2 linked regions of the Diaphorobacter ruginosibacter genome follow. Each later gene encodes a partner of the first gene's protein in a complex. Links are inferred from orthologs where the notes say so. Each region holds a gene or a part of one and is shown in the gene's direction. Other genes may lie near its edges. The genes, in order: dnaG and dnaB.

The links.
Region 2: the proteins of dnaG (region 1) and dnaB are in contact, whole or in part, in a crystal structure (PDB 2R6A), measured with the Geobacillus stearothermophilus proteins. The link is inferred for Diaphorobacter ruginosibacter from one-to-one orthologs. Residues at the interface, in WP_049624496.1 of Geobacillus stearothermophilus: Lys456, Leu457, Leu458, Pro459, Ala460, Asn463, Ala464, Leu467, Leu535, Leu536, Ile537, Ala538, Gln544, Glu545, Asp548, Tyr549, His552; in WP_033016901.1 of Geobacillus stearothermophilus: Ser13, Glu15, Ala16, Gln18, Glu91, Leu92, Asp94, Ala95, Val96, Pro97, Thr98, Ala99, Ala100, Asn101, Tyr104, Tyr105, Ile108.

The regions. Positions count from the first base shown.
Region 1 is NZ_CP060714.1:1,475,740-1,478,948, reverse strand. What follows is about bases 316-3,209. They hold dnaG (DNA primase), read left to right. Parts: upstream 316-685; coding sequence 686-2,734; downstream 2,735-3,209. Other genes in these bases: rpoD (RNA polymerase sigma factor RpoD), read left to right, coding at 3,002-3,209; H9K76_RS06745 (acyl-CoA synthetase), read right to left, coding at 316-540. Outside these bases: more of H9K76_RS06745, read right to left, coding at 1-315. UniProt on the Escherichia coli protein: RNA polymerase that catalyzes the synthesis of short RNA molecules used as primers for DNA polymerase during DNA replication.
Region 2 is NZ_CP060714.1:3,785,152-3,788,288, reverse strand. The notes cover bases 190-3,011. They hold dnaB (replicative DNA helicase), read left to right. Parts: upstream 190-800; coding sequence 801-2,222; downstream 2,223-3,011. Other genes in these bases: putP (sodium/proline symporter PutP), read right to left, coding at 2,317-3,011; rplI (50S ribosomal protein L9), read left to right, coding at 190-596. Also shown: rpsR (30S ribosomal protein S18), read left to right, coding at 1-132; more of rplI, read left to right, coding at 144-189; more of putP, read right to left, coding at 3,012-3,137. UniProt on the Escherichia coli protein: The main replicative DNA helicase, it participates in initiation and elongation during chromosome replication. Travels ahead of the DNA replisome, separating dsDNA into templates for DNA synthesis.

The DNA.
Region 1 (3,209 bases):
CGACCACACGAAGCCGGGATCACCGGCGGACACGAACTCGTCATAGGTGATCGAGCCCACACGCTGCGCAGCCGGGCCGTAGGCATCGTCGACCACATCGATGACGAGCAACGGCCGGTCCAGCGTGCGCAGCGGCAGCGCCTTGGCAACCACGGGGGCGAATTCGGGATCGACGATCAGCACCTTGGCCTCGCCATGGTCGAGCATGAAGGCAATGGTTTCGGGATCCAGCCGCGTGTTGAGCGTGTTCAGCACCGCGCCGGCCATCGGCACGCCGAAGTGCGACTCCACCATCGGCGGCGTATTCGGCAGCATCACGGCCACGGTATCGTTCTTTGCAACGCCTGCCCTGGCCAGGCTGCTCGCAAGCTGGCGGCAACGCGCGTAGGTCTCGCTCCATGTGCGGCGCAGGTCGCCATAGATCACCGCCGTGCGGTTCGGATAGACCTCGGCGGTGCGTTCGATGAAACTCAGCGGCGTCAGTGGCGCGTGGTTGGCTTCGTTGCGGTCAAGATGCTGGTCGTAAATGCTGAGTGTCACGTTATCTCCTGAATTCCTCGATGGGGTCTGCCCGGCCATGTGCATGCCGGTGGCATGCAAGGCATTACAGCAGACGCCGCTGACGTGAAGCTGAGTGAAAACCACATGCCGGGAAGCCAGCCGGTCTTGGGCGAAAATACGCCTTGTGTCCATTCCTCAGAACTTCATCCAGGATCTCCTCTCGCGCACCGATGTCGTCGACGTCGTGGGCCACTACGTGCAGCTCAAGAAGGCCGGCGCGAACTACATGGGGCTGTGCCCCTTCCATGGAGAGAAGTCCCCATCGTTCAGCGTCAGTCCGACCAAGCAGTTCTACCACTGCTTCGGCTGCGGCAAGAACGGCAATGCGATCGGATTCCTGATGGACCACGCGGGCCTCGGTTTCCGCGAGGCCGTGCAGGAGCTTGCGCAAAAGGCCGGCATGCAGGTGCCCGACGATGACAACAGCTCGCCGCAGGACCGTGAGCGCGCTGCAGCACAGCGCAAGAAACAGGCCACGCTCAATGACGTGCTGGAAAAGGCCGGCGAATCATGGCGCCAGCATCTGCGCGGATCGCCACGCGCGATCGGCTACTTCAAGGGCCGGGGGGTATCGGGCACCATCGCCAAGAAATACGGCCTGGGCTACGCGCCCGAGGGCTGGCGCAATCTGGCGAGCGTGTTCCCGAGCTACGAGGACAAGCTGCTGGAGGAAAGCGGCCTCGTGATCGTGGGCGAGGAGGACGGCAAGCGCTACGACCGCTTCCGGGACCGCGTGATGTTCCCCATCCGCAACGTGAAGGGCGAGTGCATCGGCTATGGCGGCCGGGTGCTGGGCGACGACAAGCCCAAGTACCTGAACTCTCCGGAAACCGAGGTCTTCCACAAGGGACGCGAGCTCTATGGATTGTTCGAGGCCCGCAACGCCATCCGCGATGCAGGCTATGCCTTGGTCACCGAAGGCTACATGGACGTGGTCGCGCTCGCGCAGCTCGGTTTTCCGAACGCGGTGGCGACGCTCGGCACCGCCTGCACGCCCGACCATGTGCACAAGCTGTTCCGCTTCACCGATACGGTGGTGTTCAGCTTTGACGGCGACTCGGCCGGACGTCGCGCCGCGCGCAAGGCGCTCGACGGGGCGCTTGCCTATGCCACCGACACGCGCAGCGTGAAATTCCTTTTCCTGCCGAGCGAACACGATCCCGACAGCTTTGTGCGCGAGTACGGCACCGATGCGTTTGCCCAGCAGGTGGCCCAGGCCATGCCGCTGAGCCGCTTTCTTATCGAGGCCTCGTGCGAGGGCTGCGACCTGGGCTCGGCCGAGGGCCGTGCCCACATGCTGGCCAACGCCCGCCCCCTGTGGAGCGGCCTGCCCGACGGGGCACTCAAGCGGCAGCTGCTGGGCGAACTGAGCGAACTCGGCCAGCTGCCATCGGCCGACCTGAGCCAGCTGTGGGCCCAGGCGCCCCAGCCATCTTCGCGCGGCGGCGGAGCCCGGCCCGGCCCGGCCTCGGGGGCGCAGGATGAGGGCGCGCCCTGGGGCATGCCTGCCGATCCGGCACCGTGGGAGATGGGCGGCGAGCCGTCGTTCGCACCGGCCGGCGAATACGCTGCGGCGGGCGGCCAGGCACCATTCGCCCAGAAGAAGCCCTGGAGCGGCGCCAAGGGGACCTGGAAAAAGCGTTGGGGCAAGGATGCCGACCTGCCCCCGCAGCCTCCGCTTCCGCGCGGCGCCATTAAGAAAGGCGTGGACCAGGCCGTATGGCTGGTGTTCTCGCACATGGACCTGCTCGAAGAACTGTCGCAGGAAGACCACAGCACGCTGTGCGACCTGCCCGCTCCCCACGGGCCCGTATTCATCTGGCTCGAGGCCCAGTTTCTCGAACACGGCGCGCTGGCCTGCACCGCTCTCATGGAGGCCCTGCAGGGCCATGAGCAGGAACCCTTCGTGCGCAAGCTGATGACCCAGTCGTTCTCGCAAAGCGAGGCCGATCTCCCCGAATCCGGCGAGTTGCCGGAGCTTCGCCGGAGGCTGCGCGACGAGATGCGCCTGGAACTGCGCGGCATCCTGAACCGCCTGATCATCGACAGCCTGCGCCGCCAGGAAAGCGAACTCATCCAGCGGGTCGGACAGGATCCTGATGCGCTCGAAAGATACAAAGAATTACAAAATCGCCGAAAGAGTCTGGAAAACCCCAGGCTGTCAAGCCCTTGAATTGCCGGTAAAAGGTATAATTTAAGGCTTGTCGGCAAGAGCGACAGCAGCACCTCCGGATCAGGCGCCCGTGACAAACACGCACAACAGCCTACCCCACCGCAAGGACTGCACACCAAATGTTCGCCCAGACATCTTGCCCAGCGAGGACCATCTTTTTGATCCTCCCCATGCGAAGGCAACGGCCTTCGTCAAGCTTGCTGCCCGCGCCGGGATAGTTGGCGCTTGCGTTTTCTTTGTGTGTTCGTTTTTGTACTGAGGTAATCCATGCCCGTTCAAAAGTCCGCGAAGTCGGCCAAGTCTGCTCAAGGCACTGCTGCGAAGACCGTATCCAAAGCTGCTGTGAAATCCGCCACCAAGGCCACCGTGAAGACCGCTCCTGCCAAGAAGGCAGTCGCGGCCAAGCCGGCTGCCAAGGCGGCAAAGAAAGAAGACGTCAAGATCGTGCCAGCCAAGAAATCTGCTGCTTCCGCTG
Region 2 (3,137 bases), 2.3 Mb from region 1 along the record:
GCTGAAAACGGCAAGATCATCCCTGCACGTCTGACCGGCACCCGTGCCATCTATCAGCGTCAGCTCAACACAGCCATCAAGCGCGCACGCTTCCTGGCCATGTTGCCCTACACCGACCAGCACAAGATCTAAGGAGCACGAACATGCAAATCATTCTGCTCGAAAAGGTTGTGAACCTGGGTAACCTCGGCGATATCGTCAAGGTCAAGGACGGCTACGCACGCAACTTCCTGATCCCTTCGGGCCAGGCTCGTCGCGCCACGGAAGCGAACAAGGCTGAATTCGAAGCCAAGCGCGCTGAACTGGAAAAGGTTGCTGCTGAAAAGCTGGCTACCGCTCAAGCCGCTGGCGAAAAGCTGGCTGGTCAGAACGTGAAGCTGACACAGAAGTCCGGCGTTGACGGCCGTCTGTTTGGCTCCGTGACCAACCACGACATCGCTGAAGAGCTGGGCCGTATGGGCTTCGAAGTGGTGAAGTCGCAAGTGCGTATGCCCAACGGTCCCATCAAGATGGTTGGCGACAACACCGTGAACGTTGCACTGCACACCGACGTGGTCGTCGACGTGCTCGTGTCCGTGTACGGCGAACACGCTTAATTCATTTCTTTTGAAATGATTGGAAAGGCCGCCCCTTGGGGCGGCTTTTTTCTTTTTCTTCTTCTGCTGGGGTGCTCGTTTTCACCCTTGCCCCGAGGCATCGCTGCGCTCATTCGGGCCTTCGGCGCACCTGGCTGGTCGCTTTACAGCCTTGGGGTGACCGACTAGCATCGCCCGTTCGATTTCGAAAAGTGTATTCATCCCATGTCCGCCGTGCTGCCTGATTTCCCTGCCAACGATTCTTCGTCCTCCGTGGATCGCGAGGTGGCGAAGCTGCGCATTCCGCCGCATTCGGTGGAGGCTGAGTCGAGCGTGCTGGGCGGCCTGTTGCTGGACAACATGGCCTGGGACCGGGTGGGGGATCTGCTGGTCGAAGGAGACTTCTACCGCAACGAGCATCGGCTGATCTACTCGGCGATCGCTTCGCTGATCAATGGCAGCAAGCCGGCCGACGTGATCACGGTGTTCGAGCACCTGCAGGGGCTTGGCAAGTCGGATGAGATCGGCGGGCTGCTGTACCTCAACACGCTGGCGCAGTATGTCCCCAGCGCGAGCAATATCCGCCGGTACGCGGAGATCGTTCGCGAGCGTTCGATCCTGCGCAAGCTGGTGACGGCCAGCGACGAAATCTCGACCAACGCCTTCAACCCCATGGGCAAGGCGGTCAAGAGCATCCTGGAGGAGGCCGAGCAGAAGATCTTCGCCATCGGCGAAGAGGGCTCGAAGATGAAGCAGGGCTTCCAGTCGCTGGATGCCCTGGTGATCAACCTGCTCGACCAAGTGCAGGAGATGGCCGACAACCCGATGGACGTGACCGGCGTTCCCACCGGTTTTGCCGATCTCGACCGCATGACCAGCGGCCTGCAGGCGGGTGACCTGGTGGTGCTGGCAGCGCGCCCCTCCATGGGCAAGACCTCGTTTGCCGTGAACATCGCAGAGCACGTGGCGCTCAACGAGGGCCTGCCGGTTGCCATCTTCTCGATGGAAATGGGGGCCGCCCAGCTCGCGGTGCGTATCGTGGGCTCGATCGGCCGCGTGAACCAGGGCAATCTGCGCACCGGCAAGCTCAATGACGAGGAGTGGCCGCGCCTCACCGAGGCGATCGAGCGGCTGCGCACCGTGTCGCTGCACATCGACGAGACGCCCGGCCTCACGCCGATCGAGCTGCGGGCGAATGCGCGGCGCCTGGCGCGCCAATGCGGCAAGCTCGGCCTGATCGTGGTCGACTACCTGCAGCTGATGAGCGGCTCGGGCAGCGCGGCGGCGGACAATCGCGCGACCGAACTGGGCGAGATTTCCCGGGGGCTCAAGATGCTGGCCAAGGAGCTGCAGTGTCCCGTGATCGCACTCTCGCAGCTCAACCGTTCGGTGGAGCAGCGTACCGACAAGCGGCCGATGATGTCCGACCTGCGGGAGTCGGGTGCCATCGAGCAGGATGCGGACATCATCATGTTCATCTACCGCGACGACTACTACAACAAGGACTCGAAGGAGCCGAACATCGCCGAGGTCATCATCGGCAAGCAGCGTAACGGTCCCACCGGGACGGTGAAGCTGTTCTTCCAGAAGAACCAGACCCGCTTCGAGAATCTGGCGATGGGGTACGGGGGAGGGGATGAGTATTGAGGCTCATCCCATGATGGCAGGTTGAATTCCACTCTCCTGCTGGAGGGAGAGGGTGGACCGGCGAGGGACGTCGATCCCTGCACCGGCCGCGGGCTTACCGGGCTCCGATCTGCTTGAACTCGCGCTCCACGGCCTCGTGCGCATCCTGCATGTCCCGGGATGGCGGGGGGCTCATCCTGCTCACGACCACCACGGCGATCCATGCCAGGATGAAACCCGGGATGATCTCGTAGAGGCCAAGCCAGCCCATCTGCTTCCATACCAGCACGGTCACCGCACCGACGATGATGCCGGCCAGAGCGCCGCTGCGGGTCATCCGCCCCCAGACGAGCGACAGAATGATCACGGGGCCGAAGGCTGCACCGAACCCGGCCCAGGCGTAGCTCACCATGCCAAGCACCTTGGATTCGGGGTTGCTGGCGATGGCAATGGCGATCAGCGCCACGGCGAGCACCATGGCGCGGCCGATCCAGACCAGCTCGCGTTGGCTGGCGTTCTTGCGCAGGAAGGTGCGGTAGATGTCTTCGGTCAGCGCGCTGGAGCACACGAGGAGCTGGCAGGACAGCGTGCTCATCACGGCAGCGAGGATGGCTGCGAGCAGGGCCCCAGCGATCCAGGGATTGAACAGCTGCTTGGCGATTTCCATGAACACCGTCTCGGAGTTGGCATTCACGCTGGCGGCACCCGCGGGATGGGCCGCGAAGTAGGGGATGCCGATGAAGCCCACGGCCACGGCGCCCGCGAGGCACAGGATCATCCAGGTCATGCTGATGCGGCGTGCCGTGGGGATGGTTTCGACGGACGAGGCGGCCATGAAACGCACCAGAATGTGTGGCTGGCCGAAGTAGCCGAGTCCCCATCCCAGCAGCGAGATCACGCCGACGAAGCTCGCGTTGCGCAGCATGTCGAACTTCT